2 linked regions of the Gimesia benthica genome follow. The protein of the gene in region 2 interacts with the protein of the main gene of each other region in a pairwise test. Links are inferred from orthologs where the notes say so. Each region holds a gene or a part of one and is shown on either strand. Other genes may lie near its edges. The genes, in order: F1728_RS03115 and def.

Region 1 (15,189 bases), 3.9 Mb from region 2 along the record:
AAGCGATCTTCAAGCATGAGTCACAGAAGGACAGTGCTTTTTACCCGGGAAGCGATAAACGTGAATTCTGGGTGCGTGCTGAGGACCGAACCCGCAATACGGCAAAGATTTACAATCAGCTGGGCCTGCCCGAATACTTTGCGATTGAAGCATTCAAGCAGTATCACGGTGAGCTCTAAGGCAGTCTGCGCAGGAAGGCGAGTTTGACAGCTGCTCCCTGGAAAGGGATTGCTGACAGGAAACCTGCTTTAAAACGGACGTGGATTGTAATTTTTTCCACCTTCGTCTTGCCTTCAAAGTGGATTTTGTCGTAAAACACGCCCCATTCAGTGTTTTGACTTTCGATAATGCCGAGGGAACGGCTCAGTTCTGAATCCGAAATACCCCGTCCCCGGTTCGACAGATACTACCGACTCTCAAAGGAAGGAGAGCCCCAGATCATGAGGCATCGACACGGTATCATGATGATAGCAGCGGGCCTGTTATCGCTGACTCAATTTGGTTGTGGTGGCGGAGATTCCCCTGCTCCACAGACGGCGGACAATAAACTGGACGGCAAGCTGGAAGCGGCTCCGGCCGATGCAAAACCTCTCCAGAAAACGCCGAGTGCCAAAATCACTCAGGTTTCACAAACCGGTCCTGCACTCAAGCCAAATGCAAATGCGATTCAGACGGCAAGCCTGGAACGTGATAAACGCGATATGGACGATCTGGATGGTGACGATGAGTCACTGGCCGATGAGGAAGTCAAGATTTCCGAGCTGAAGGAAGGTTCCGCCGAATGGAACGTACGCGAGATCACGCGTCTGCGTGTACTGGCCCTGCCGAAAACTGACAACGTTGAAGAACTGAAGCAGGCCCGTGCCGCCCGCAATCAGAAAATCATTCAACTGGCGATGGAAGCTGTAAAGCAGACACACGCTGACAAAGAAAAACAGCGGTTGTTTACCGTCTGTATCCGACATCTGCTGGATGCCCATTTACAGATGGCATTGCAGGGAGATCAGGAAAGTATCGACGCTCTGTATGATCATTCCGAGTCTCTTTATAAACGCGATCCGAATTCTCCTTCCGCTGCGGAAGCTGGCTTCACCGTCGCGAAATTTGCGAATACCAGTGCACAGCGTTTTGCGCAGCAGGACCCGCGCTGGATTGAAGAGTTCGTCAAGCAGGCTCGTCTGTTCGCCACCCGTTTTCCCCAGGAAAATATCCGGGCACCACAGATGTTGCAGGCCGCTGCAGAAACCTGTCAGCTGTACGGTTTGAATCAGTCAGCCCTGGACTGCTGTCTCGATCTGGAAACCAGGTTCCCCAAAAGCAATGAGACCGCACAGGTCGCCGGACTGTCTCGTCGTCTGAAGCTGAAAGGACAGCCGATTCAGCTGGCCGGAGAGACCATTGAAGGTGGTTATGTCTCCATCGACGATTACAAAGGGAGCGTGGTGCTGGTCGTGTTCTGGTCGACAACTGCCAAACCCTTTATTGAACAGCTGCCTGAGATCCAGGCCCTCTCCAAGAAGTACCGCAAATACGGTTTTGAAATCGTAGGCGTCAACCTGGACCTGGAGGAACCAGCCATCGATGCTTTCCAGGAGAAGTCACCACTCGACTGGCGTCAGATCTTCTACTCAGCTCGTGACAAGCGGGGCTGGAACAACCCGGCCGCACTGCACTACGGCGTACGTAGTGTGCCAATGATGATGCTGGTGGATCACACGGGGATTACCGAAGTGGTTACTTCCGATGTGAAACTGCTGGAAGAACCTCTGCGATCACTGCTGAGAAAGAAAACACAGGCGAGTGCCCAGTAGCATCTCTCAAGCTTATTAAAACACAAAACTCCGCAGGCTCGTTAAAGCCTGCGGAGTTTTTTTACGGATGTCGCAAAAGCCTCGCTTAAGGCAGTGCACCAGCAGGCTGGAACTTCTGAAGCCGCTCGCCGACCACTTTGCTATCCGGCATGAGGGTTCCCATCACCGATGCCAGTGCAGTATTCAACTTGGGATCTTTGGCTGCCTGGTAGGCTTTCTGCAGTGCCGAGATCTGCATGGTATCGATCATCAGTCCAAACTTCTGGATATGGAACGCCAGCTGTAATGCGGAGATTTCACGCACGTCTGCTTCAAAGGTCGGAGTCGTAATCACCTGCACCAGGTCTTCCTGTGCCGTGCGGGTGGGGATTCCACCCAGTGTGATCAGGGCGTTCGATGCCAGACTGCGGTCGGAAACCAGGTCCAGCAGAGGCTGCTCAGCCTGTTTCAGATCATAAATGTTCGTTCGCTGGCTGGAAGCGATGTGTGACAGCCAGTACAAGGCTGCCGCCCGGTACTCGGAGCGAAGTTCGCCGGTGAGTTCGGGGGTTTTCAGTCCCTCCAGAAACGGCTTGAGTTGTGAGCCGATATCGTCTGTGTTTTCTGATTCGACCATATACTTGACCAGCGGATAATAGCGTGTCGAGTATTCAATCTTGTTCTGCAGGCGTAGCGGGCCATAGATGATGATTGGGATATTTGCAGTCCGGGAATCGGCTCTCAAGTTGGCGATGGTTTGAGAGAGCCCCCAGCGTGCAATGTTATATTCCAGCGCGATGAATTCGACATCCATGCGATCGGTGGCGGCTTTGAAACCGGCCATGCCTGTTTGAACTGGCGTGGTTTCATATCCCAGCTCGTGGAACACACCCGCCATGGTCTGTCCCCGGGGAATGCTGCTGTCGACCACGATCGCAGCCTGTGTGCCCTCGCCCCGCAGAGCGCGGGTCAGGATGCTGATTACGCGGTTGGCTCCCGGGAAAGGTTTTGCCGGGTCAAGCTGCAGAATCGCTGTAGCAGCGGCAAACTGTACCCGTCGATCGGGGTAATTCAGGGCGGCGATCAGAGATGAGTGCTTGTCGAGCTGTTCGTGCAGCAGTGTGCGCGAACCGATCTGACCCAGAGCCTTGAGGGCGGCGAGAGCACTGGGAGTATGCCCCTGTTTCATCGCCAGGGCCAGCACACGGCTGACTGCAGAGGGACCGGAAAGCAGGGCCAGGTTGAAGGTCGTGCCGGGGCCTTCGGGTAATGGCTGATTCCAGCCAACCTGGTATGCTTCAAGGGCGAGCGCCATTGCCAGATAGAGTGTTTGTACGTCCTGTTTGTCCGGAGACATTTCCAGAGCTTCTTTGGCCAGTCGGAGTCCTTCAATCAGGTTGACTTCCTGGGCGGGGAGTTCCTTCTTGACGACCGTCTGAGCCGCATTGTCCCAGACCCAGATGGACTGGGTTTCTGATTTCGCTTCATGTTTCTGGTACAGGTTGAGGGCCGCATTTTTCAGTACAAGCTGCGCTTCATGGCGATTCAGCTCATAGGTCTTGCGGGGGTTCTTACCCAGGATCTTGGCCAGTGCCAAGCGGGCCGCCACTTGAACGCTTTGCGGCTGGCTCTGGGAAAAAGCGGGATTCCAGAGGTAGAGGGCATCAGTCGGTCGGGCAAGATCGCCGAGAACGTCTGCTGCGATTTTACGAATTTTCTCCTGTGGTGCCCGCAGGGCTGCAATCAGTGGCGGAACGACAGGATCACCAAGCTGAGTCAGGGCAAATGTCAGTTCGTCATTTCGTGCCGGGTCCTGGCTCTGGCTCAGTTGCTTGAGAATTGGAGGAGCAACAATCTCACCAGCCGATTTGAGCTGAATGATGGCAATGTCCCGTTCCGTAGGCGTTCCCGAAAGTGCATCGATCAGAGAGTTAATCCGGGAGGGATCTGTGGCATACGCCCTGAAGGCGGATTCCATTTTCTTTAACAGGGTGATCGACTCGGGTTGCAGTTTCTTGTTATTAGCCAGGCGGAGAAAAGCAGCAGGACCGTACTTGTCACGGAGCTTCAGGATCAGTTCATCGTCTGGATTGCCTTTCAGCAACTGGTCCAGATACGCTTTGGCGGAAGCCGCATGCCCCAGGTCTGTCAGCTGCACCACAGCCTGCATCAGCTGTTCGGGGGTCTCAGGCTTGGAGAGCAGCAGATCATCGGCAGTCAGGCCGGTAGCCGTTGTTGTTTCAGGAGTTGTGGCCGGTGGTGGTTCTTGAGACCAGACGGAAGAAGGCGTACTCAAAGCGCAGAGAAATACCAGAGCAATTAATGCCAGGATCCGGTTATTTAAAGACATTCAGTCGACTCCGTGTCGTCGTGGTTGTCGGCTATTCATGGCGGCTATCGAGACAGAGCCTGAGCAGGCACTGTCGAACTGATAGATAGAATATCTCTCAGCGAGATGATAGTAACAGTTTTAATATACTATTCTTATCACCTTACCCAAAACAACATAATTCAATTATTTCAATAGACTCTTCACAGAAATCTGTTGTCTGGTATTCGTATGGACATATTCTCCACGGCAGCTTCTGTATCAAGTATCATCGTTTCTGACGGCGATAACGGTTCAATCGAAGGAAGCGGAGCCCCCCTGCTTTCCTGCTCTCAGCGCAGCAAAGCAGGCATGAACCCGATAACTGTTATAACCCGACCACCGGAATCTGGTCTTCTGAACAGATTGGGAAGTTGAGTCGGGGAACCCATTTGAAGCTTAAGCCTGTTCGAGCGCGATCAGCTCTTCGTAGGTTTCGCGACGGCGAATAACCTGATAGTCGCTGCCATCCACCAGTATTTCTGCACTACGGGGGCGGGCATTGTAGTTGCTGCTCATCACAGAACCATACGCACCCGCGCTGAACATGCAGAGATAGTCGCCCCGTTCCATGGGAGGCAGATAGCGATCTTTGGCGAAATAATCGCAGGACTCGCAAACCGGACCCACGACGTCTGCAGGCTCGCAGCCTGCGATTTCGCCTTCACAGTCAAAGGGCATGGGCACCTTGGGTTTGACGGGCCAGACGCGATGATAGGAGTCATACATCGCGGGGCGGACGAGATCGGTCATGCCGCCATCCTGGATATAGAACAACTTGCCCCCTTCCCGCTTGGTGAAGACGATCTGGCTGACCAGGATGCCTGAGTTTCCGGCGATGAAACGTCCGGGTTCCAGAGCCAGACGACAGCCGATCTCCTTGATTGTAGGAACGATCACGTCGGCATAAGTCTGTGCGGAAGGGCCTTCATCCGTTTTGTAGCTGATCCCAAAACCACCACCCAGATTCATCCAGTTGGTGTTATGGCCTTTATCCCGCAGCTGCTGAATGACTTCAGCTCCCTTTTTAACCGCTTTGGCATACGGATCGGTCGAAAGGATCGGCGAACCAAGGTGCATATGGATGCCGGTCAGCTCGAGACGATCATCTTTGAGAACCTTATCTGCCAGTTCGGTGGCCCGTTCGATGTCCATACCGAACTTGTTGCCCTTTTTACCGGTCGTGGTTTTGTGGTGTGTTTTCGCATCGATATCAGGGTTGAGACGCAGTGCGACCCGACCGACGCAGCCCAACTCTCCCGCGATGGCAGCGATCGCATCCAGTTCGGCTTCACTCTCAACATCGAACATCAGAATATCGGCTTGGAGAGCCTGGCGGATTTCTTCGTCCGTCTTACCAACTCCCGCGAAGACCACACGTGTCGTGTCTGCACCAGCCTGTTTTACCCGGAACAGTTCCCCACCGGAAACGACGTCGAAACTGCTGCCGGCGTCGTTCATGGTCTTGAGAATGCTCAGGTTGCCATTCGCTTTGACGGAGTAGCAGATGACCGGATCGACTTCGGCGAACGCATCCTGAATCTCTTTTAACCGTCCCAGGAAAGCTGATTTGGAGTAGATCCAGAGCGGAGTTCCAAATTCTTCTGCCAGTTGGGCAACAGGGACATTTTCACAGAACAGTTCATCGTTTTGGTAATGAAAGGCGGTCATTGCGTAACTTTCACGAGGCTAAAATCATCGTAAACAGAAAGAAAATCAACGCGCGAAGCAGCGAAGACGAAACAGGTGGCGAAAGCCTGCTTAGGTGCAGGCTTTGTGTTTCGCCAGCAGTTCTGCGATTTGAACCGCATTGGTGGCGGCCCCCTTACGCAGGTTATCGCTGACGCACCAGAATGAGAGCCCGTTCGGATTCGAAATATCGCGGCGGATCCGTCCGATAAAGACTTCATCGCTTCCATCACAATTCGAGGGGAGCGGGTATTCCAGTTTCTGCAGGTCGTCTACTACGGTGATTCCGGGGAATTCAGAGAAGAGCTTGCGGGCTTCTTCTGGTGAAATCGGGCGTTCGGTTTCGACCGTAATGGTTTCGCTGTGACAGTTGGCAACGGGAATCCGGACACAGGTTGGATTGACCTGGATGGATTCATCACCAAGGATTTTACGGGTTTCGTAGACCATCTTCATTTCTTCGCTGGTGTAGCCGTCTTCCTTTTCGCTGCCGATCTGAGGGATCGCATTGAAGGCGATTGGGTGAGGAAAGACCTGATATTCGTAGTCTTTTTCATCCAGATAGGCGCGTGAACCTTCCAGCAGATCGCTGGTGCCGGCAACCCCTGCTCCACTGGTCGCCTGGTATGTGCTGACGATTACCCGTTTCACAGGAGAAGCATCGTGCAGCGGCTTCAGGGCCATGACCATCTGAGTGGTCGAACAGTTGGGGCTGGCGATAATCCCTTTTGCTTCCAGGGCCGCTTCGGGATTGATTTCCGGAACGACAAGCGCCACTTCCGGCTTCATCCGCCAGTAACCCGATTCATCGATGACGATCGCGCCGGCTTCGACTGCAGAGGGCAGAAATTCGGCGGCAACATCATCCGGGGTAGACGCGATGACCAGCTCGACTCCCTCAAAAGAATCTTTGGTCAGTTCTTCCAGAGTGTATGTTTTTCCCTGAAATTCGAGTGTTTTGCCTGCGGAGCGGGCCGAAGCCAGAAATCGAAATTGTTTCGCCTGGAAGTTCCGGTCTTCCAGCAGTTTCCGCATGATGTGCCCGACGGCACCGGTGGCACCAATGATGGCGACAGTATCAAACACTTTAATCTCCAGAGAATAAAAAGGTTAAAAGTCTTTTTGCTGATTCACTTTAAGTCAATACTCAGCAGGAATCGTACGATAAGAGTAATTTCAGCTTGCGTACGTTATACCATGACTCCCTCAGCTGTGACAGGCAGCAGGTTGCGTGGGTTCATCGACCGTAGATTGGTCGAAGCCCGCAACGGGGAATCTGTTTCGGATGAACCATTATAGAGACTGAAGGGGCATTCGTCCAACGGCTGTCTGAGTACAGATATCTGAGAAACGGTTTCTGAAGAAAGTTAATGCGGAATCGAATTGGATTCTCAGTTCTCTTATTGGGAAAAAGCAGCTTTTTAGGAGCAAAATATAAATTTGGGGAAGCGATGCTACTAGGGGCAAAACAGTGCTGATATACTCCACTGCTGTTAAAACCCTCATTTTGAGCGCATCTTGACAATGGCACCAGAGTCATCGTCTCTCCTTTGTGAGGTGGTTTCGAGGATCTTAGGATGCGACTTTCAGCAGGAAACAGTCGGAGCAGGACTGGATCCCTGATTATTTTTAGACGTTGAATAACAAGCAGGTATTGAGAACGATGAAAGTGTTAGTGGTTGGTCAGGGTGGTCGGGAACATGCTCTGGTCTGGAAACTGGCTCAGTCCGAATCCGTCTCCCAGGTCTTTTGTGCTCCAGGTAATGCAGGCACCTGTCTGGATGGAACGAATGTGGATATCAGTGTTTCGGATATCCCCCGCATGGTCGCCTTTGCGAAGGAAGAAGCCATCGGCCTGGCGATTATCGGCCCCGAAGTTCCACTGGTCGCAGGTCTGGCAGATGCTCTGCGGAAGGAAGGCATTCCGGTCTTTGGTCCCTCCAAAGCGGCTGCGGAGCTGGAAGGCAGTAAATCGTTCGCCAAGCAGATGATGTGGAAGGCGAATGTTCCCACAGCGAAATCAGAAACATTCAATAACTTTGAGGCGGCCGAGGCCTTTGTTGAAGACCGCGAAGAACAGCCGCTGGTGATTAAGGCAGACGGTCTGGCTGCGGGTAAAGGTGTGCTGATCTGTGACACAAAACAGGAAGCACTGGATGCCATCAGGTCGCTGATGAAAATCAAAGAGTTCGGCGATGCAGGGAAAACTATCATCATCGAAGAGAAGCTGATTGGCCAGGAAGTCAGTATTCTGGCGATCGTCAGCGGTTCGACGATTATCCCTCTCGAAACCTCTCAGGATCACAAAGCGGCCTACGATGGAGACAAAGGTCCCAATACCGGTGGCATGGGAGCTTACAGCCCTGCTCCGCTGGTTACCGATTCATTGATGAGCGAGATCATCGAAAAGATTCTGGTGCCGATGGTCAACGTCATGAAAATTGAAGATCGACCCTTTAACGGGATTCTCTACGCCGGTCTGATGATCACCAACCAGGGACCAAAGGTGCTGGAATTCAACGTGCGATTTGGTGATCCCGAAGCACAACCGGTGCTGATGCGGCTCAAGACCGATCTCGGAGAACTCCTGCTCGCAGCCGCGGAAGAGCGTCTGGACGATATCGAGCCACTGGAGTGGGACGAACGTCCAACCGTTTGTGTGGTGATGGCCGCTGAAGGTTATCCCGGCGATTACGAAAAAGGGAAAGTCATTCGCGGACTGGATGAAGCGGCAGCACTGGCGGACACGAAAGTCTTCCATGCAGGGACAACCATGAAAGATGAGCAGGTTGTCACCGATGGCGGGCGTGTGCTGGGAGTCACCGCAATTGGTGATTCGATCAGCGATGCCAAGCTGAAAGCCTACCAGGCCGTAAAGTGCATCCGCTGGGATGGTGCCTGGTGCCGCAAGGATATTTCCGACAAGGCTCGCTGAGTCCTGTTGTTCATCTGAAGGAAAGCGCGACCGACAGTACGAGCCATGCCTGCTGAGATACGAACCTGCTTTTTACCTGTCTTGTCACAACCTGAAGAGTTTTCAGGGAGTGTTGCTGTAATTCTGGATATTCTGCGTGCTTCGTCCACGATGACCTACGCGCTGAATTCCGGAGCCGAGGCGGTCATTCCGTGTCAGGAAATCGACGAAGCCCGTGAACTGGCCGACCAACTCCGGTCTGCAGGCGAGCAGGTTCTGCTCGGAGGCGAACGCAAAGGGATTCAGATTGAAGGCTTCGATCTGGATAACTCCCCTGCCCGCTATCCTGCTGACGTGGTACAGGACAGGAAGATTGTCTTCACCACCAGTAATGGTACACGGGCACTGAAACGAGCCATCCAGGCGCGACGAATCCTGATCGGGGCGTTTCTTAATCTGGACGCATTGCTGAAAATTCTCAAAGCGAGTGACGGGCTGATCTATCTGGTCTGTGCCGGAACGGATGGGGTCGTTACGGGAGAAGACTGTCTCTGTGCCGGTGCGATTGCATCCGAACTGGTCGAGCAGTGCGAGCAGGATCTGGTATTGGACGATTCCACACGGATCGTGATCGACCATTACCGGACACAGATCCAGCAGCCAGATGGCCTGTTACAGGGAGTTCGCGCCAGCCTGGGAGGCCGCAACCTGATTCGGCGTGGCTTTGAAGAGGATATTCAATTATGTTGCCAGCGTGGACTGATTTCACAAGTCCCTGAATTTGATCACCAGACCGGCCTGATTACGTTTTCAGCCGGCTGAACTAATATGATTCTCAAGCCGATTTCTGTTTAATCCGAAGTTGAGTATGTCTGTATAAGACAGCATGGAAAGACCAAATCAATGAAAAAAGAGATGGAAAAGATTGTAGCGTTGTGTAAACGACGCGGGTTTGTTTTTCAGTCTTCTGAGATCTATGGCGGATTGCAGGGGTTCTGGGATTACGGCCCATTAGGAGTCGAACTCAAGCGGAATGTCCGTGAAGCATGGTGGTCCGATATGATCACGACTCACAACGAACTCATTGCGCCCGAAGGTGCCCCCAAACCATTTGGCATGACCGGGGTCGAAACTACAATTATCATGCATCCCAGCGTCTGGAAAAGTTCGGGGCACTTCGATCTGTTCCACGACTTCATGGTGGACTCTAAAGAGTCCAAGGCCCGCTTCCGCGTAGATCATGTCTCGGTTGCAGTCGCTTATGCTTCCGATCAGAAACCGGTCGCCTGTGAAACTTATATGGCAGACATCGGTGAGGAAGGTCTCTCTAAAACCAAACGCAAGCGGCTGGAAAAAGCAATTGCGGAATACGAGAAAGACAATAATCTTTCCAACAGCGAAGAGCCGCAGATTTCAGTCTGTAACCTGATGGAATACGCGAAAATGCTGGCAGACGCTGGCATCCCCGCGACCGGTAAGCTGGAAGCCCGCTGTCCAGATACCGGGGGCGAACTGACTGAGCCTCGTGAGTTCAACCTGATGTTCAAAACAATCATCGGTGCTCTCTCGGGCGAGGAAGGAACCGCCTTTCTCCGTCCGGAAACCGCACAGGGGATGTTCGTGAATTTCAAGAATGTCGTCGACAGTGGTCGCGTGAAAGTGCCGTTCGGGATCGCCCAGATCGGAAAGAGTTTCCGTAACGAAATTACGCCGCGGAACTACACCTTCCGTTCGCGCGAATTCGAACAGATGGAAATGGAGTTCTTCTGTCATCCGGATGAATCTTTCGAATGGTATCAGTACTGGCGCGACCGCAGATACAACTGGTACATTCAGCACGGGATTAATCCTGAGAACCTGATTCTCCGCGACCATACCCAGGAAGAACTGGCGCACTACTCTGTCGGGACGGCGGATGTCGAGTACGCCTTCCCCTTCATGGAAGAAAACGAATATGGAGAACTGGAAGGTATTGCCCACCGTGGTGATTTCGACCTGCGTTCCCACATGGAAGGAAAACTGGTACGAGAAGGCGATCAGCTGGTGGTTGAAAAGAACGAGCATGGTCAGCCTAAGTACAAAGGGAGCGGGAAAGATCTGACCTACTTCGACGATCAGACGCGCGAACGGTTCATTCCCCACGTGATTGAACCGGCTGCAGGGGCCGACCGGGCCACTCTGGCGTTCCTGTGTGAAGCGTATTACGAAGACGAACAACCCGATGATAAGGGGGAGATGCAGTCTCGTACCGTCATGCAGTTCCATCCCAAACTGGCACCTGTGAAAGCAGCCGTATTCCCGCTGATCAAAAAGGCGGGCATGCCGGAAGTTGCTGCCGACATTTACGGGAAGTTGAAAAAGGCCGGGATCCAGGCCGTCTACGATCAACAGGGAGCAATCGGGCGTCGTTATCGGCGTCAGGACGAGATCGGAACACCTTTCTGCTTGACAGTGGATGGGGATACCGAACAGGATAACTGTGTGACCATGCGTGATCGTGATTCGCTGAAACAGGAGCGAATTCCCATCGATGATATCGTGGCGGAAGTTCAACGGCGCATTCACGGTTAAGAGCCAGCCCCGTTTCAACTGCATCCAGACATCAGTATATATGAGGAGCCTGACATGGCAGACAAGAAGATAGACCGCCGCGATTTTGGAAAATATCTGGCCGGTGGAACTGCCGCCTTCCTGACGGGGGCAGCCAATGCGGCTGACAAACAACCCCTCGTCGATGGTGTGACGCGGCCCTCAAATACGCTGATTCTGGATGGAGGCGGTCAATCGGTCTGGAACTCCACGGCGCAACATGTTCGTACCCGCGGTTGGATTTCCCCAGACGGGAAGATCTTTCACGAAGCCGCCCGGAATATCCCCATTCAGGAAGAAGACGATGTGATTGTCTGTGGTGGTGGCCCGGCCGGTTTTGCCGCAGCCCTGGCAGCAGCACGCAGCGGAGCCAAAACCCGTCTGCTGGAAGTGAATGGTTGTGTGGGAGGTGTCTGGACTGCTGGTGCGTTGACACTGATTATCGATGCGCAGAAGAAGCCGGGCATTATGCATGAGATTCTGGAAAAACTCGAAGAACGTGATGCCAGTAATGTCTTGAATAACGGGTCGGTCGCCTACGACACCGAAAAAACCAAGCTGTTACTCGAAGACATGCTGCTGGAAGCGGGAGTCAAGATTCAGCTGCATACCCGCGTGGTCGGGGCTGTGACAGACATCAACAATCGTCTGTCGGTAATTGTCACTGAATCGAAGTCGGGTCGACAGGCCTGGCGGGCGAAGTCATTCATTGACTGTACCGGTGACGGCGACATGGCGGCACAGGCCGGTTGTGGCTATGAGTTCGGGCAGCCCGGTACCGGGCTCACCCAGCCGATGAGTCTGATGGTATTGCTGACCGGCGTAACGACAGACGGGATCGCCCAGTTTGTCCGCGGCGATGCAGAACCCCGCAAACTGGGGAATCCCAAGAAGAACCTGCTGGCAGAATTTCAGCGTGCCGGCGTGGATCCCTCTTATGGTGGACCGACAATCTTCCGGGTGCGGGACGGCCTGTTTGCGATGATGGCCAACCATGAATATGGAACACTTTCGATCGATGCTGCTCACGTTACCGACGCAACCCTGCAGGCACGTCGAGAAGTACACAAGCTGGTCAACAGTCTCAAGAAACTGGGGGATCCCTGGACGAACCTTGAGATTATCGCGACCGCAGAACAGATCGGAACGCGTGAAGGACGTCGTATTCTGGGGCGTTATTACGTTTCGAGTGAAGATCTGAAAAATGGTGCCCGCTTTGATGACGCAATCTGTCATGTCCGATTTGGGATCGACGTGCATTCCACCAACCCGGGTAAAACCAAGGCGATTGAAAAGAAACCATTCAAATCAAAACCCTATGACATTCCGTTACGGGCTCTGATCGCCCGGGATGTCAACGGCCTGATGATGGCTGGACGCTGCATCAGCGGTGACTTTATCGCGCACAGCAGTTACCGGGTCACAGGGAATGCGGTCGCGATGGGGGAAGCAGCCGGAGTCGCATCAGCAATGGCGGCGACTTCAGACAAAATGCCTCACGAAGTCCCCTTCTCTGCCGTTTCCAAACAGCTGGCACAGATTCGCGGGGAAGATCAGCAGCAGGTAAAAAGCTAAACGCTAAGCAAGCTTTGGTAGAGTACCTGAGTCTGTCAGATAAGAAAAGCGGCTGAAGGGAATCGAACCCTCGTCACCAGCTTGGGAAGCTGGGGTAATACCATTATACGACAGCCGCGAATTCAAGATTATGACAGACTAAACGGGAGTGAGGTTCGGGTCAAGCATCCGGATGATCGAGGCTCCGGTATTCCTGAATTTCCCGGCCACGGGTTCCGGAAACAGGGCTTTTGAAGGCGGCCTGCGTTCAGTTTCTGTTACAACGGAGAGTCCAGCAGATTCTCCAGTCCCCGGGTTGGGTTCTGGTAATCAATTTCCACGGCACTGTGCATCCCCTGCAGGATAATCTTCCGCAAGCGGGGGTCGATCTGCATCTGCAAAATCGTGTCCTTGAGGATGTTATCCTTGAAGCCGATGGTCTTGCCTGTCCGGGCATCGAGAATTTCGAACAGGAACGAATAACTCCGGGTCCGGGATTCCGTACGGATTTTGCTCATGAAAATCAGGAAAGGCAACTCATACTGAGATGTGTCGATCCACGAGCGTTTAGGCAGATTGCGGTTCCAGAGGATATTGCCGGACTGCTTATCAATGCTCAGCAGGTCATTATCGATGTGCACGACATTCAGGAATGAGTCACTGATGAAGAAATCATTCTGCGGTGTGCGACGACGCGGCGTGGTGTAAGAGAAATTAAAGTAATAGCATCCGTGGTCGGAAAAGCCGATGAACTTGTTGAGGTTTTTGAGATATTCATCAGGGATGTCAGTCTCGATCATGGTCTCGCCCGTTTCCACATTCAGAACTCGCAGCCGGTTCGGAGGCAGCAGAATTGCCAGCTCGGTATCGGAAATCTGAGTAGAGAAACCGGAGTTGTCCACCGGCTCATCGAGGAGTAGTCGATCAGTCAACGGATCCCAGAGACGGACTCGCTTTTCGGTCGTGGATGTGGTTTCATAAAACAGCTTGCGACCAAATACGTGTCGAATGCGGCTGTTGAGCTCAAGTTCTCCCTGGCGAATCCGTTCTCCAGTGATGGCGCTGTAAACATCGTAATTCGTACGATTGATGCTGAAAGCGACGATCGCTTCCTGATCACCAACAAGCCCTTTGCTGGAATCACTAAGGAAACCGGATTTGGAAGGAATGTTCTTCCGCTCCCAGAGTACTTTTCCATTCGCAGGATTCAGACCGAACAGACGGTTGCCCCACTGAAAGACACAGACACGAGGTCCGGAAGGGCCGACATAAAACAGCGATTGAGAATTGTTCAAATCGTCGAATTCGGTAGTCCAGAGGGGCTCTGAAACATCACCCTCCAGCTGTAGCAGTGAAACACCATGAATTTTATGACTGCTTCCCAGGGGAATAAAATGACCCACACGCGTATTTCGCGAATGATAGGGATAGGAAATCCGGTCAGAGACTTTCACCTGACCGATTGATTGACCGGCGTGCCGATTAACCACGGTGAGTAGGGAGCCCTGTTTCAGTAACAACTGCGAGATCTCTGGTGGCGGCAGAAACTTTCGTTCATAGTTTCTGTAGGTAGCCGCGATTTGCGGCGCAGGAGCAGCGACGTCGCTTTGACGAATATTTACCCGGGTTACGTTATCTCTCGAAGGTTGCATGGCTTGATAGATCGACCAGGCAGCAGACCCTCGGTCATAACGCGCGACATATTCTGCTCCGGTCTGTCCATTCTCCAACGGGATGTTTGCATACTTCTCATTGAGCTCTTTCAGGAGTCCCGCCGCCTCATGCGGTAGGCCAACTGCTTCCCAAAGCTCAAGCAACTGCCGGGCGGCTTCCGCGGCAACATGGGGATTCGCATCGGCGTGGTTCTGCATCAGTAGAAATTCCGCCTGTTGAATCTGTCCGGACTGCATCATTTTTTGGGCCAGTGTACTCCGTACTGCTACTGCCTGTGACCAGCTGCCATAGGTGTCGAGAAAAGCCTGTAGTTCTGAGATGTTCGCTCCCTGTAAGGCCGTCTGTTGATCTTCGACAATAATGGAGTTCAGAGTTGCCTGGTCATTCTGATCTGCTTTGTCTGCGATCCGCTGCATCAGCCCGGCGATCAGGCTTTGTACGGTGACCAGATGATGTGTGTCTCCTGCCATGGCCAGCGGCTGATTGACCTCAATTTTTTTGAAGTCCTCAGCGACCTGCATCAGCCCATGGTAGTCCTCCTGCTCCAGCAGGTACTTCGATTTACGAGACAGGAAGCGTCCCCGTTCCAGAGGTGTCTGGGCCAGCGACTC
Region 2 (15,204 bases):
GACGTTCCGCATCGCAATTCCGAACTCACCTCGGAAGCTGACTCCAGTTTCAGTGCAGAGAAACAGGCTGCGCTGGAAGCAAGCCTCTCCCATGCTGCGGGTGCGGGCGAGACACAGAGCCAGGGCGCCAGTGAATCGGGAACCTCACTGACCGGCGCAGAGCTGCTGACCCAGGCGGGTGAAATTGCAAACTACCTGAAAACCCAGTTCGCCGAAATCAGTCGACGAGAACAGACGCTCAACAGTCAGCTGGGTGAAATCGATAACGAACGTCGTAAGATTCGCATGTGGGTCTCGCAGATCGAAGAGCAATACGACGAGCGGGAAGCCAGTATTCGGGATAAAGAAACCGAGCTGATCCGCAAAGCAGTCGAGTGCGAGAAGCTGGCGAAAACGGTTCAGCACGAACAGGAAAAAGTCTTCGAAGCCCAGGATCGGATTGAACAGGAACGCAGCGAAATGCGTGACCTGATCCTGATGGAATTTGCAGAACAGCGGGAATCCCTGGAGCGCCAGCGTCTGGATCTGATCAACGAACGGAACCGGATTCGCGAGGAAGTCCTGGAAACCCTGACCGAACAAAGGCGCGAACTGGAACACGATCAGGACGAATGGCGGGGCGTGCGGCAGACCGAGTTGAATCATCTGAAGCGGGAACGCGAACTGCACGAAGAGACGATTCGCAAGGTCGAAGCGGAACTCGAATCCCGCCGGGAAAAATTCGAACTGGAACTGAAAACCCGCCAGGCGGACTGGGAATCGAAGCGTCACGCCGAGGAAGAGGCGCTGGCCACACGCGAACGGGACTTCGTCATCCGTTCGGAAGAGATCGAACACCAGCTGTCCATTCAGCGCGAGGACCTGGAGCGCGAGTACGGTTCCCGGGAGGATCAGTTTGACCAGAAACGGACGCTGATCGAGAACCGAATCAAGTTCCAGGAAAACCACCTGCTGCGACTGCGGACCCAGGTCGAAAAAGAACAGCATGAATTCCAGCGTCAGCAACAGATCCAGCAGCAGCAACACGAGCAGAATGAACGCATTCACCTGTTGCGGATGAAACAGCTGGACCGCTTCCGCGATTTACTGCAGCAGCGCGAGCAGTCGCTGAGTAAGGAACGGGCGCTGCATACCGAACTACGACGCTCCGTCGAACGGTATGAGACGAACCAGAAACAGCGGATGACCGACGAGTACGAAGCCTGGCACAAGGAACGCGAGTCGCAAAAGGCGGAACTTCGCCGTCAGCACGACATGCTGGCTCTGCATGCAGAGAACCTGGAACGTCGACGCGAGCGGCTGGACACCCTGCGGGCGGAAGTCGAAGAGACACATCGCGGTACGCTCGAAATGCGGTTGGCGCTCGAAGAGGGCTGGGCGCAGCTGACCCAGGCGGAAGGTGAGGAAGCGGCTCGCCTGCGACTGGAGAAGGCCCGTGATGCGCTGGCTTCACATTACCGGCAATTACGCGAATCACTGTCGGTGGAGCGGCAGGAACTGGATCATTCGCAGGAACTGTTTCATCGACACCGAGATGAATTCCGCCAGGAACGACAGGCCTTGTCCGAATGGATTGCCGAGCGGGATGAGCAGTTACGTCTGCGGAGTGAGCAGCTGCGGTTTGAAGCAGAGCAGCTGGCAACACGCGATGCGGCCTGGGGTCAGAAACGGGAACTGTGGTTGCAGGAGAAAGTTCAGGCGGAACAGATTATTCGTGACCTGCTGCAACAGTTGACCGACCTGACGGGTATCGAAGGCACGTTGAAGGCGACGGCTCTGCAGGCAGCGGCTGAGGAAGAAGCGACGCTCGAAGCAGATGAGGAAACGGAAGCATCTGCGGAAGAGTTTGATGCGGAGACGAAGCTGGATCTGCGCGACGAGGGTTAGCGGTCGTCGCTTGAGCACAGTTGGTGTGCTGGTTCTGGATCGAGCGATTGCTCTGGGACCTCTTGTTGCCTGCGGCAATCCCGGATTGCATCCGGGACCACCCGGTCCTATAGAAAACGTAATTTTGCGGGAGCGTTCGGAATCTTGCTCTGTCAGTTTCCTGCTCGTTTCGCTCGGCCCGAATTGCATTCGGGCTTACCCGTGATTCCTGGTTGGAAGTAGCATTGTGCGAGCACAGTTGGTCGAGCCAACTGTGGCAGCCGGTATCAGAAAATGACCGGGGATTAACGAAGGTCTTTCCAGGCATCCCAGCAGAGGAAGAGTACCAGGCCGGCGGAGACCAGGAACATGATGTCCATCATCATGCTGCCGCGAAAGGGGACGCCTATCGCGATATCAGCCAGTGCGAGGGCCGCCACGATTCCTGAAGCGGCCATCGAGCCCATGATCATTTTTTTGGGTGCATCTGACATTAAGATCCTCGTCTCTCTCTACCTCTGTCAAAGCTGTCTGCTTAATGGATGTCTTGTACTCGTCTGATTGAAATGAGCTTCGATGAGCACTCTCGTTCCAAGTATACCTTATCCTCTGGTGGAATTTCCAGTCGATTCTGAGAACTGATTCCTCGCGTCGTTGAACCCTGCCCCGCTGCGATCTGCGAGACCTGAAAAACCGTTATAACAGTGCCAGCCGACACCTGCCGAGGCTTCAGGATCCGAGCGAGCAGAGCTCAATAATGTGTCCGTCCGGATCGTTGACGAAGGTCTGAGTAGCTCCATCGGGCCTGGGTTTGGGAGGCGAAACAATGGGAATTCCCTGCTGGAGCGCCTGTGCGTAGGCCTGATTCGCATTCTGCACCTGAAAGGCGAAATGGTGTGTGCGGGTGTTCGGTTCGACATCGGCCTGGCCGGCTGCGCCAGACTGATCGTGTTCCAGGATGAGGTGAATCTGCTGTCCGCCGATCTGGTACCAGTGGCCTTCGAAGGAAAACGCGGGCCGGGGCACCTGGTCCATACCCAGGAAATCGACGTAAAACTTACGCGCGGCTTCCAGATCTTTGACCACAAGAGTGATGTGATCGAAGGCCTGAACCTGCACACATTCTGTGGGGTCAACATCGGACATGAATTCGCCTTTCTTGTTTCAGGTTGCTGATCAGGAAACGGAGGAGGCCAGAATCGGTTCCCCGATGCTCCAGGAAGCACCGTCGCGGACAATGTGCCGATACAGGGTATCGCGTTCGACGGGGATGCGGCCTGCTTCCTTGATCAGGCGATGCAGCATTTCGACGGTCAGCCCTTCCGGCGTTTTGGCTCCGGCATCGTGATAGATCAGTTCGTGAACCACGGTTCCGTCCAGGTCGTCGGCACCAAAGCTGAGGGCGGTCTGTGCGGTCTTTTCGCCGAGCATGATCCAGTAGGCTTTAATGTGATCGAAGTTATCGAGCATGATCCGCGAGAGTGCGATCATCTTGAGGTCGGTGAGTCCGGATGCTTTGGGAATTTCTGACATCCCGGTGTTTTCCGGATGGAAGGCCAGCGGGATAAACGTCTGGAATCCGCCGGTCTCATCCTGCAGTTCCCGCAGACGACAGAGATGGTCGACGCGGTGTTTGGCCTCTTCGTAGTGGCCGTAGAGAATGGTGGCGTTACTCCGCAGTCCGAGGTTGTGAGCTTCGCGGTGGATGTCGATCCAGCTCTGCGCGTCGGCTTTGTGTTCGCAGATTTTTTCGCGGACTTCGGGATGGAAGATTTCAGCACCACCGCCGGGCATGCTGCCCAGGCCGGCTTCCATCATCTGTTCGAGCACCCAGCGGGTCGGCTTTTTGGTCATGAAGCTGAACCAGTTGATTTCCACGGGCGTCCAGGCCTTGATGTGCAGCTCGGGATATTCGTCGTGAATGGTGCTGACGACGTCGAGGTACCAGTCGAATTTTTCTGGTGATGCAGCCCGCCGACGACGTGGATTTCCGTGGCGCCGCTGACGCGTGCTTCCTGAACACGTTCGCGAATCATGTCTTCGGTGAAGGTGTAGCCGCGTTCTGATTTGAGGTCGGCCCGGAAGGCGCAGAACTTACAGCGATAAACACAGACGTTCGTCGGGTTCAGGTGGATGTTCGTGTTGTAGAACGCGAAGTTCCCGTTCTTGCGTTCACGGACCTGATTGGCCAGGCCGCCTAGCGTCAGGATATCGACTTTCTCGTCCAGAAAAACACCTTCGTCGAAGGTGATCCGCTCGCCGGTTTCGACTTTGCGGGTGATGGTTGCGAGCTGTTCCTGTTCGTTTTGATTCAGATTCATCAGACTGTCTGTTGATTCGTTTCGCGTATCAGAATAATGGTGTTTAGACAGACCTGCCGACCGCGCAGCAGGACTTCTTCATTATGACGTTTCAGGCTGGCTTATGCGAGCCAGACATCGATCAATCCCACAAAGAACAAACCAATACTGATCACGGCGTTCACGTGGAAAAAGGCCAGATTCACGCGTCCCAGGTCATCCGGATTGACCAGCAGGTGTTCATAGATCAGCAGTCCCGCGACCGCGAGGACGGCGATCAGAAAGGGGATGCCCAACGCGGCGACATACCAGAGGCTGAACAGGCAGACGATGGTCATGAGGTGACTGAACATCGCGAAACGCAGGGCTTTTTTGATACCCCAGCGGGAGGGGATACTGGAAAGCCGCTTGTCCTGATCAAAATGGACATCCTGACACGCATAGATAATATCGAAACCGCCGACCCAGAAGAAGACGACCGCTCCGAGCAGAATGGGTTCCAGCGAGAGCGACCCGCGAATGGCGATCCAGGCGGCCAGGGGTGAGAGCATGAGGGCTGTCGAGAGCCAGTAATGGCACCAGATGGTGAAGCGTTTGGCGTAAGAATAGCCCAGCAGAAACAAGAGCACCGGCACCGAGAGGTAGAGGGGCCAGCGATTGGGTAAAAACAGGAGTGTCGAAGCGATAAAGGCCAGTGAAGTCAGCAGGGTGAAGATGGTTACCGCGCGGACACTGATGAGTCCTGCCGGGATGTGTCGCCCTGCGGTTCGCGGATTTTCCGCGTCGATATCGCGGTCGACCAGTCGATTGAAGGCCATGGCTGCCGATCGGGCAAACAGCATGCAGAGCAGAATCCCCACCAGTTCCTGCCAGCGAACGGTCTGACCGCGCCAGGCCAGTACTGCGGAGAGCAGTGCGAACGGGAGGGCAAAGATAGTATGGCTGAAGCGAATCAGTTCGAGTAACAGGCGCAGTCGGGCCAGCATTGAATTCATCTCATCAGAGGAGGGTTGAGCGGTCGGGGTTGATCACAGGATACGATCGCTGGCTTCATCTTAGCTGATGTGCTGCGGGCACCCAAGTCAGGGAGACGGGAAACTCAGGCGCAGAGGCAGGAATCGGAGGTTTCCGACCTTACCGGCTGGGAAAAGTGTTCAGCGAAGCGACATAATTCACGAAGCGATCTTCGACGCCGGGAATGTCGCGAGGCAGCCGGGCACTGAGGACCTCGGGAGATTCGTTGGTCTTCAGTTCCGAGAGATATGCGAGCAGTGCATCCCGGGCTTCGGGCGTGCTGTTCAGCATGAAATGCGTCCAGGCCCAGGCTTCCTGGTAATCGACGCGTTGCATCTGCGAGACCTTCTCGAGCTGTTCCAGGCGTTTCATATCGGGCTTCCAGCCGTTGTTGAGGGCGGCGGTGAGTCGGGACGCGTGATCGCGATTGATCTGTCCGGGGGTATTGCCGGCGACTTCGAAGTATTCCGCGAGACCTTCGTCGAGCCAGAGCGGAACGGTCTTCAGGCTGGCGTGCAGGAGTCCGTGTGTAAATTCGTGGCGGAGATCTTCCTGGATGCGGTCACCCCAGAAGGTGTAGACGGCGAGCTCTTTGGGAGTACCCACAAAGTAAGCGCGACGCGGAGGCAGCCCCGGGTAAGTCAGATCGAGATAGTTGCGATACTCTTCCTGATTGGAAAAGAGGTAGACGGTGACCTGCTCGCTGTTCAAGGGAATATTCAGGGTGGCGGCAACATCTTCCCGCAGCTGGATCAGATCCTGAAACAGAGGATGTTCCTGCCCCAGTTTGAAATCGCTGAGCACGATCAGCTGTTCGGCACTGACGCTGTGTCGTGCGGGCAGATGGACGGCCTGATTTTTCGCTGCGGTCCGGCAGCCCTGGGCTGAGAACAGACAAAGTGTCAGACAGACATTCAGAGCGAGGGCTTTGAATGCGGGCCATGACTTCCGGTGGGGAGTCTGATCCGGGCTGACGGGTAATTCGGTTTTCACGGTGAGCAGTCGGGTCTCAGTAAGCGGGGATAGTATCTGTCAGTAAGTCGCAGTTATAAACGTTTCTGGGAGGATTCCGGATTGGCGGCAGAGCGCTGCTTATCCGTACCGGGAAACAGACCGTCGAAGAATCCATTCGATGCGGACTGAATAATGAGGTTCCCTTTTCCATCATCAATCAGTGACTGGGCCAGCCGGGGATGGTCTTTCCAGGTGGTCGCCTGCCATTTTCTGATGTCAGCGTAAGTATCGTGGAGTCCGGCCTGTGACTTGGGGACCAGGTGCCAGCCTTCCTTTGACTGTACGATGTGATATTCAAATGCGGCATACATGCCACCCGCTCCGATCATCATGAAAATCAAAGCGGCTACGATTCGGCGCATCTCACTCACTTCCTTGTGTGTTAAATCCAGGTTCGCCTGCTGATCAGGGGCGGGATCATCTCAGAAACCGGCAAATGCGGCAAGAGTGAACCTGAGGATTCAGTCGCAATGACGATACATAAGACCACCCTAAGTGGCGGGAGTACCGAAAATGTCCCCCGGATGGATTTTCCGACCGCAGAGATATTCTTTAACCTGCATGGCCCGCTTACCTTGCGGCTGGATCTGGTTGAGCTGCAGCAGCCCCGATCCTGTACTGACGACAACTCGTTTGTTATCGGCGAAGACAACCGTTCCGGGAGCGGCCTGTTGGGGATCGACTTGCGGTTCGAGGGCTTCCAGATCTTCCGGAGTGAGCGGGTCGACGTCCAGAATCTGCAGACGCAGGGGATCCTGCCCCGGATGCTGAAGGAAGGAGAACGGGCTGGGCCAGGGTTGCATGGCCCGGACGTGCCAGGAAATCTGTTCGGCGGTCTGGTTCCAGTCAATCGCGCCGACCTGCTTGTCCAGCGTGGGGGCGAAGGTGGCTTCCTCGTGGTTTTGTGGCGTTTCGACGAGAGTGCCGGCTTCAATATCGGTAAGCAACTGCATGGCCAGCGGTGCGGCGAGGTCGGCGAGTCGATCCTGCAGCTGTCCCGTTGTTTCCTTGGGACCGATTTCGGTTTCGACCATGCCGGCGATCGGGCCGGAGTCGAGGGCGCGTTCAATTCGGAAGACCGAGACGCCGCTACGGGTCTCGCCGTTCTGGATCGCGTAGAGAATCGGGGCGGCGCCGCGATATTTTGGCAGCAGGGACGCGTGCAGATTAAAGGCACCACAGCGGGGCATATCGAGCAGTTTCTGGGAGAGGATCTGTCCGTACGCGGCGACGAGGTACACGTCCGCCTGTAACTGGTCGAGTTCTTCGAGCGCTTCCGCGGTATTGATTTTCGGCGGCTGGAAGACAGGGATCTCGTGTTCCAGGGCGAGCTCTTTCATCGGGTTTTTGTGGCGGTGATGTCCGCGACCGGTCCGATCGGGCTGTGTATACAGGGCCAGAACCTCATGCTCGGAATCAATGAGCGCCTGAAACGCGGGAATCGCGAAGGTGCCGGTCCCCATCATGACTACTTTTAAAGGCACGGGAAATCTCCTCCTGATGAGTCAGCCTCAGTCTGCACTCGCCATGCTGCGCCGACTGGCATCAAAGACAGGGAGCCGGGCGAAAACAGTATCTCGCTGCGGTTGAGGGGCTGTGTTAATCCAGTTCCAGTTCGAGCTGGGCCAGTTGTTTGCGAAGTTCTTCATCCGAAGCAATTTCGCCTCGATCCTGCTGATGACGGAACTGGGCTTCGAAGTCGGCGATCTGGGCTTCCAGTTCAGCCTTTTTGGCTTCAACCATGCGATCCGTAAACATGACGCCTTCGATGTGATCGTATTCATGCTGTACGGCGCGGGCTGCCAGATCGTCGAGCGTGATCTCAAACAGCTGTCCGTTGAGATCGTAAGCTTCCACGGTAATTTCTTCGGATCGTTTGACGTCGCCGTAAAGCTGGGGGAGACTCAGGCAGCCTTCTTCCCCTTCGGCCGTCCCTTTGCGTTTGGTAATTTCCGGGTTGATGAAGACAAACTCTTCCTCTTTTTCGCCGGGATCGGAAGTCAGGTTGATCACAAACAATCGATACGGAAGTGCAACCTGGTTGGCTGCCAGTCCGATGCCCCGTGCCTGATACATGAGCTCGAACATCGTTTTGACGATATCGCGCAGTTCAGGCGTGATGCTTTTAATGGGTTTGGATTTCCAGCGGAGGGCGGGATGGGGATAATTGACGATTTGCAACGCAGCCATAATTTGATGTACCCGGCGGGGTATGATACACAGTTCAGAAATCAGTCGATGACGGTGCTCCAGTCTCTGCGAAGAGCGCGCAGGGAGGGACGCCATATACATAACTAACTGTATAGCAAGGCCGAACGGGAGATACAATCCTTATCCCCGCGAACAATGGCATTGTTCGCGTTTTTTCCAGCGTCTGGTCAGCCGCGGCGCAGGCCACGAACGTGTTGTCGTGCCTGTCGACCCGTCTCAGGCCGAGACGACCAGACGCCACTGCACAGCCGCTATCACATGCATCTTAATACATGGGCAGCGGGTCAAGTGGAGCAGAAGCGGTAGCTGGTACTGATCCCTGGATGACAGGAGCAGCTGCTGTGGACTGATAAGTATCGTAGGTGTTGTAGGCTCCCTGAGGTGCGTAAGTCGGAGCACCGACACCACAGTTACCGGTTGAGCATCCACCGCCACCAAAGGGCATGACTGGTGCCATGGAAGGACCGTAGTTACAGCTGCCGCAGTTGCCGTAACGTCCACACTGGCATCCTGTTGTCAGAGCGATCAATGCGATACCCAGCATTGTAATTCCGAAACGTTTCATGAGTTCAATCCTTTTCTTCAACAATGGAGCGACTGAAAAATTCAATCGCTGATAATCATTCTTTGATGTGGAATAGTTCTTACGCTTAAGAGGCAGCCGATGCCGCCGATCGATTCCAGCCCAGAGGGAGTATGCTCGACTTTGAGCCGGCCCAATGCGCTGTAAAACCACCGGGATGACGTTCCTGATTCATCGCCAGTGCGAGTAGTTCGTCTCTGATTTCATTCACGCCCCGCGAAAGTGCCACGGTTGCGGAGTGGCGCCCTTTCCAGATCTGCAGACCGGGGTGAAAGCCTTCAAACTGACCTGAGATAATCGTTTCCCAGGAGGTGTTCCGGCGGTTGATACTCACGGAGAGTTCGCGACGCAGGTTCCACCAGCGGAAAAACGTGGTCAGTGAAGTCACCCAGACCAGCGGCATCTGTTTGCGGTCCAGATTGATGTTTTCAAATAATGTCTTGAGTTGATTCTGCGATTCGATTGAGGTCAGCGAGACCGGCAGTCCCTGACGGTAGCTGCTGACCAGTTCCACGCGAAGTTTGCGGGCCGATTCTTCGTTCGCCCGGTTCAACCAGCCTGCTTCTGCATTCAGATGCAGGTGATCGAGGGTCACCGGCAGGGGGCTCATCACATTTGTGTATTCAAGGAAGTCCCGTCCCAGATCGGATTCACCGTAGCAGATGACTCCCTGGAAGGGATATGGATAATCGCTGAGTCGGATCCAGACGCCGCCGGTCTGTTGTAACCGGTCTTTGAGTCGGATGACAAATGCAGCATTGAATTGTTCGATTCCGTGTGACGATTTCTGATGCATTTCGTCCCGGGTGCGTGCCTGCGCCTGTTTACTGGTGAATTCCGCGAGGTCAATCAACGGAATCCGACAGTGAGAGAGCAACTGTCGATCTCGGACGTTGAAAGCTTTTTGTGACCCCACCAGCAACAGATTCCAGCTGGATGACTGATAGCCTGAGAGTTGGGCCAGGTCATCATGCAGCTCTGTGACAGGCAGTCCCATTTCGCGCAAACCCTTCACGACAGGAGCAGCTACTCCTGACAGCAATATCGGGTAATCCGGTAGTTGACGCGAAACAGACATGATTAAACAGTCTTTATATGTAAGAACGAATATGGTGTCGCGCTGCGTTTCATTTTGAGAGTGAATGAAACACGACTTTGACAAAAACGAAGTGCAATCTGAAATCGATTGATGGGAATCAGTGTGGGAGGTGTGTGATCAACCTGTGAACCAGGCGCAGTGATCACGAATGTGAGGCGGGAAGATATTGCTTTTTGAAAATGAGGTCAATACGAAAGAAAGCGCTCAAACCAAAAACCTTTAATCTTTTTTCTGATTTCAGATCCTTTTTAAAAAAATATTTTCGTTTTCTCATATAAGACCCACTGAATTCAGGTCATTTCAGAGCGGGAACAGACGGCTCCTGATAAGGAAATGATTCAGCAATGATTGATGCAAGTCGCATTCTGCCCCGGGCTGATCAGGGGAGAATTCGGTCGCAAAAATTCTCTCTCAAATTGGGGTTGGTGAAAATCGGGAGTGCCCTCTATAATCCGCCTCTCGCGAGTCAAATGGATTGACGGGCGAGACGGACTTTTGAGTTTCACCATCATCTATATGATGGGTCCCTCTCAATGAGTTGAGAGAGATTTGAAATTGAAAAGCAGATATGATTTAGAGTTTACTGACAGAAATACAACAACGTCTAAGCATGGAGGCGCGGCGTGGAAACAGTTCTGGTTATTGGACTTGATACGGTTGCCGGAGCAAATATAGCAACCTGCTTATCCAGTCGATATCGGGTTGTCGGATTAACTTCAGCTACACCAGTTTCCCTGCAGGGATGCGAAACACACACTTACCAGGAAGATGATGTCGAAACGACACAGCACTGGATGTCCGTGGTTCGTCCCGACTGGGTTGTCTATTGTGGAGTCGCAGCGAATTCTTCCTGGTCGGTTGACCCTGCGAAGTTTTCCACCAAAGACCCCGTGCTGGCAGCACGTAACTGGGTCAGTGCCGCGGAACTGCACTCCGCCCGATTCACACATATCTCGTCAGACGCCGTCTTCACCGGCCCCTGGATGTTCCACGAAGAGGACTGCCAGGGCATGTGCGAAAGCCCCGAAGCCGAACTGGTACGGGCCATCGAACGTGAAGTCAGTCTCTGCAACAATACATTGATTATCCGCACAAACGTATTCGGCTGGACTCCCGCCGCCTACGGTACAGGACAGGTTGAGCAGCTGGTACAGTCTCTGCAGGACGGAAGTTATTCCGACCTCGACTGCTATCGGCACGGCACTCCTCTGCTGGCCACCGACCTGGCCGCGATTATCGAACACGCTTACCAGGAACGTCTGACAGGTACATTCCATGTGGCTGGTGGCGAACGCATCAGTCCGCTGGAATTCGTCCAGCGTCTGGCCAAGCAATTCGAACTGACTGTTCCCCTGCTGCCCCGGGCTACCGTGATGAATGAACGGGCTACCGGTTTTGCCAACGGAGAAACTTCTCTGCACACCCGCAAAATCCGTCGGGCTCTGAGCATCTCGATGCCGATGCTGGATGACGGCTTGCAGCGTCTGTTCGACCAGCAGACCAACGGCTACCTGAATCGTCTGAACAACGAGCCGATGCGTTATTACGAGCAGGAAATTGCCGCGTAACGCGAAGCAGTTTAAAACCAAAGACAAAACCCCTGGTGGATCGACACCAGGGGTTTGTTTTTTTTTGATACTGCTACAAACTGTTAAGCCAGGATTTTTGTCACGAGCTTCGCGGGGTTCACGCCGATCAGTTTCTGATCGAGTCCCTGGAAACGGAAGGATAGCTGATGCGGATCCAGGCCCAGCAGATGCAGGATCGTGGCGTGCAGATCGTAAACGGGAACTTCATCTTCGATCACATTGAAGCCGAAATCATCTGAACGACCGATGGTCGTCCCCCCTTTAATTCCGCCGCCGGCGAGCCACATGGTAAAGGCGTTGGGATGATGATCGCGACCATCATTGCCCCCCTGCACCATCGGCGTCCGTCCGAATTCGCCGCCCCAGACAACGAGGGTGTCTTCGAGCAATCCCCGCTGTTTGAGGTCTTTGATGAGTGCTGCGGATGCCTGATCGGTGGCGGCACAGTTACTCTTGAGTCCGCCTACCAGGCCGCCATGCTGATCCCATGATTCATGGAAGAGCTGCACGCAGCGAACACCCCGTTCCACCAGTCGACGGGCCAGCAGACAGTTATTGGCGAACGAGGTCTGCCCCGGTTCTGCACCATACAATTCCAGCGTTGATTTGGTTTCCTGCGAAAGATCCATCACATCCGGTGCGCTGGCCTGCATACGGTACGCCATTTCAAAGGAATTGATGCGGGTGGCAATCTCGGGATCACCCACCTGCTCCAGATGACGCTGATTCAAGGCTTTGAGTGTATCGAGCGAATCGCGCTGGAGTTCACTGGAAACCCCGGGAGGATTTTTCAGGTAGAGCACCGGTTCCTGTCCGCCACGGAACATGACTCCCTGATGCGTTGTGGGCAGGAATCCGCTGCCCCAGCAGGAACTCCCCCCACTGGGGCCTTTATTGCCGGAACTGAAGACCACGAAGCCAGGCAGATTTTTTGACTCGCTGCCCAGCCCGTAGAGCGTCCAGGCGCCGAGGCTTGGCTTACCAAAGAGCTGAGAACCGGTTAGTGCCTGAATCTGCGCGGGGGCGTGATTGAAAGCATCGGTCTTCATACTTTTCACGATGGCGATGTCATCGACGACATCCGCCAGATGGGGCAGGATCTCGGAGAGTTCCGCACCGCATTCTCCATGCTTTTTGAATTTGAACTTCGGCCCCAGGAACTTCGAGTTTGGATTGATAAACGCGGCCCGATAACCTTTGAGCAGTTCTTCAGGCGGCAGTTTGCCATCGAATTTACTCAGCACCGGTTTATCGTCGAAGAGTTCCAGATGACTGGGTCCGCCTCCCATGAACAGAAAGATGATGTTCTTCGCTTTGGGCGAATGGTGGGGCTCACGAGGTGCCAGCGGGTCCTGCGGTGCAGACGTGGAATTCGCCAGCAGGTCACCAGATTCCTGGAGCAGTTGTGCGGTAGCGATCGCTCCAACGCCGACGCCGCATTGCTGTAGAAACCAGCGTCTGGCGATCGGATGTGCGTGATGTTGTATTTGATTCATGATGATAACCTGTTGAGGTCAGGAAGAGACGGAAACACCGGTCACTTCCCTCTGTTATTCTTTGGTAATCGTTTCGTCCATGTTGAGCAGGATACGCGAAAGTGCGACCCAGGCGGCCAGTTCGGCGGTGGCAGGTTCCGGGCTGTTATTGGTGGTTGTGATCTGCTTAACCTCTTCCGGATGCGCTGCGAAATAGTCGCGTTGTTTCTGCAGGAAGCGAGTCAGCAGTTGAACTTCTGCCTGTAAAGGATACCGGGAGACACAGCGGCGGAAAGCAGTTTCGATTCGCTCTGCATCGGAGGCGCCCTTAGCAGCCAGAGTGGTTTCCGCGAGACCCGTGGCACATTCCATGAACAGTGTTTCATTGAGCGTGGTCAGTGCCTGGAGTGGTGTATTGGAACGGTTGCGTTTAACCGTCGCGATATCGCCGTTCGGCGCATCAAAGGCCTGCAGCATGGGATAGGGGACAGAACGGAAACGGAAGGTATAAATGGCCCGGCGATAGCGATCGTCATCCTGATCGACATGCCAGGTTTTGGGACCGTAGCTGGCCGGCTTTTCGAACAGAAAGGCTGGCGCGGGGGGATGGACAGAGGGGCCGCCAATTTCGGAATTGAGCAGACCGCTGGCCTTGAGGGCGATGTCGCGTACGATCTCCGCATCGACGCGATAGCGGGGACCGCGGGCCAGGAGTCGGTTGTAGGGATCCTGCTCCAGGAGTGCCGGAGTAACGCGGGACGACTGCTGATAAGTGTTGGAGGTGACAATCAGTGTATGCAGTTTTTTCAGATCCCAACCTTCATCCATAAACCAGACGGACAGCCAGTCCAGTAACTTGCGGTGCGTCGGCGCTGCCCCTTGGGAACCGAGGTCTTCACTGGTGGTAACAATGCCTTGACCGAAGTACGCCTGCCAGACGCGGTTGACGATGGCCCGCGCGGTCGTGGGGGACTTTCGATCTACGAGCCAGCGGGCGAAGGTCAGTCGATTGACTTCCGTCCCTTGTGGCAGTGTATTCAGAAAGTCGGGAACACCGGGATCGACCACCTGTTTCTGCTTGAGGAAGTCACCACGTTCGAGCAGATGTGTTTCGCGCGGTGCCGGTCGTTCCTGGTAGACGAGCTGTGTCGTCCCTTTAGGGTGCTGTTTCCAGAGGGCGGCGATCTGTTCGTTCTGCGTTTTCCACTCCGGGACGAGCGTCCGCCAGTAGCTGAATATTTCGGCCTGCTGTTGCGGTGTGCGTTGATCAGCGGAGATCGTCAGCAGTTCACGAACGCGATCGGGAACTTGATCGGCGGCGGCGTTCTCATCTGTCGTATACGAGATGCGAAAACGTCCCAGGTTCATGGTCTGGTTATCATCGCTGTTCCACCCGCCGTGCATCTGGACCAGGCTGATCTTCAGCTTCGTTCCTGCCGCATAGCCAAATGGTTTTTCAGCATTGAAGACTGCTTCATGGGGCTGATTCATGCGCCCCGGGCCCCCATCAATGCCCCAGGCGGTTGAGTTGTCACCATCGATGGCATACTCCACCGGGCCGGTAAACCCGCGCTCTCCTTTTTTGTCTGCATAGGGATTCTGAAGCTGTTGTCGCTCATTCGCAAAGTCTGCCGAGGCTTTTACGAATTTGATGTTGGCTTTCTGTTTTGCATCCTGAGGATTTTCGACACTGAGTTTGATGTCGGTGAGAGCACACAAACCCTCGGTCGAGCGGCCAGGTCCGCCTGCGGGCAGGTTGGGATGATTCAAGAGTTCCAGCCGCAGGGCCTTGATCTGGGACGCATCGACGGTCGCTTCAAAATTCGAAGTGAAGCGGGACGGTGCATAGCCCTGTGCCAGCTGGGAATGATCGGGTTGTTCGAAGTAACGCTGCGAGTTGCTGTCGATGTTCGTGAGCTTCATAACGTGCCACTGGGGCTGGTTCTGCTTGACACTTTGTTCCCAGGCAGCCATCTCTGTGGCCCAGTCTGGCTTCTGTGCTTTCAGCTGTTCTTCAATCGCATGGATCTTGTGAAACAGTTTAGTGCGCTGC

What was found.
Region 1: the proteins of def (region 2) and F1728_RS03115 interact in binary tests that used the Escherichia coli proteins (3 or more experiments, as listed by UniProt). The link is inferred for Gimesia benthica from one-to-one orthologs.

What each region holds. Positions count from the first base shown.
Region 1 is NZ_CP043930.1:772,624-787,812, reverse strand. What follows is about bases 4,927-7,886. They hold F1728_RS03115 (aspartate-semialdehyde dehydrogenase), read right to left. Parts: upstream 6,934-7,886; coding sequence 5,920-6,933; downstream 4,927-5,919. Other genes in these bases: purD (phosphoribosylamine--glycine ligase), read left to right, coding at 7,502-7,886; lysA (diaminopimelate decarboxylase), read right to left, coding at 4,927-5,829. Outside these bases: nagB (glucosamine-6-phosphate deaminase), read left to right, coding at 1-179; F1728_RS03130 (TlpA disulfide reductase family protein), read left to right, coding at 441-1,811; F1728_RS03125 (HEAT repeat domain-containing protein), read right to left, coding at 1,897-4,140; more of lysA, read right to left, coding at 4,558-4,926; more of purD, read left to right, coding at 7,887-8,782; F1728_RS03105 (2-phosphosulfolactate phosphatase), read left to right, coding at 8,828-9,583; F1728_RS03100 (glycine--tRNA ligase), read left to right, coding at 9,677-11,332; F1728_RS03095 (FAD-dependent oxidoreductase), read left to right, coding at 11,387-12,925; F1728_RS03085 (outer membrane protein assembly factor BamB family protein), read right to left, coding at 13,183-15,189.
Region 2 is NZ_CP043930.1:4,684,956-4,700,159, reverse strand. What follows is about bases 6,590-9,564. They hold def (peptide deformylase), read right to left. Parts: upstream 8,385-9,564; coding sequence 7,794-8,384; downstream 6,590-7,793. Other genes in these bases: F1728_RS18190 (hypothetical protein), read right to left, coding at 9,056-9,564; F1728_RS18195 (hypothetical protein), read right to left, coding at 8,671-8,970; fmt (methionyl-tRNA formyltransferase), read right to left, coding at 6,686-7,678. In the rest of the region: F1728_RS18240 (coiled-coil domain-containing protein), read left to right, coding at 1-1,887; F1728_RS18235 (hypothetical protein), read right to left, coding at 2,172-2,360; F1728_RS18230 (VOC family protein), read right to left, coding at 2,596-3,012; F1728_RS18220 (UbiA-like polyprenyltransferase), read right to left, coding at 4,289-5,152; F1728_RS18215 (DUF1570 domain-containing protein), read right to left, coding at 5,301-6,173; F1728_RS18210 (hypothetical protein), read right to left, coding at 6,227-6,556; more of F1728_RS18190, read right to left, coding at 9,565-10,066; F1728_RS18185 (sugar nucleotide-binding protein), read left to right, coding at 10,711-11,655; F1728_RS18180 (DUF1501 domain-containing protein), read right to left, coding at 11,739-13,172; F1728_RS18175 (PSD1 and planctomycete cytochrome C domain-containing protein), read right to left, coding at 13,227-15,204. UniProt on the Escherichia coli protein: Removes the formyl group from the N-terminal Met of newly synthesized proteins. Requires at least a dipeptide for an efficient rate of reaction. N-terminal L-methionine is a prerequisite for activity but the enzyme has broad specificity at other positions.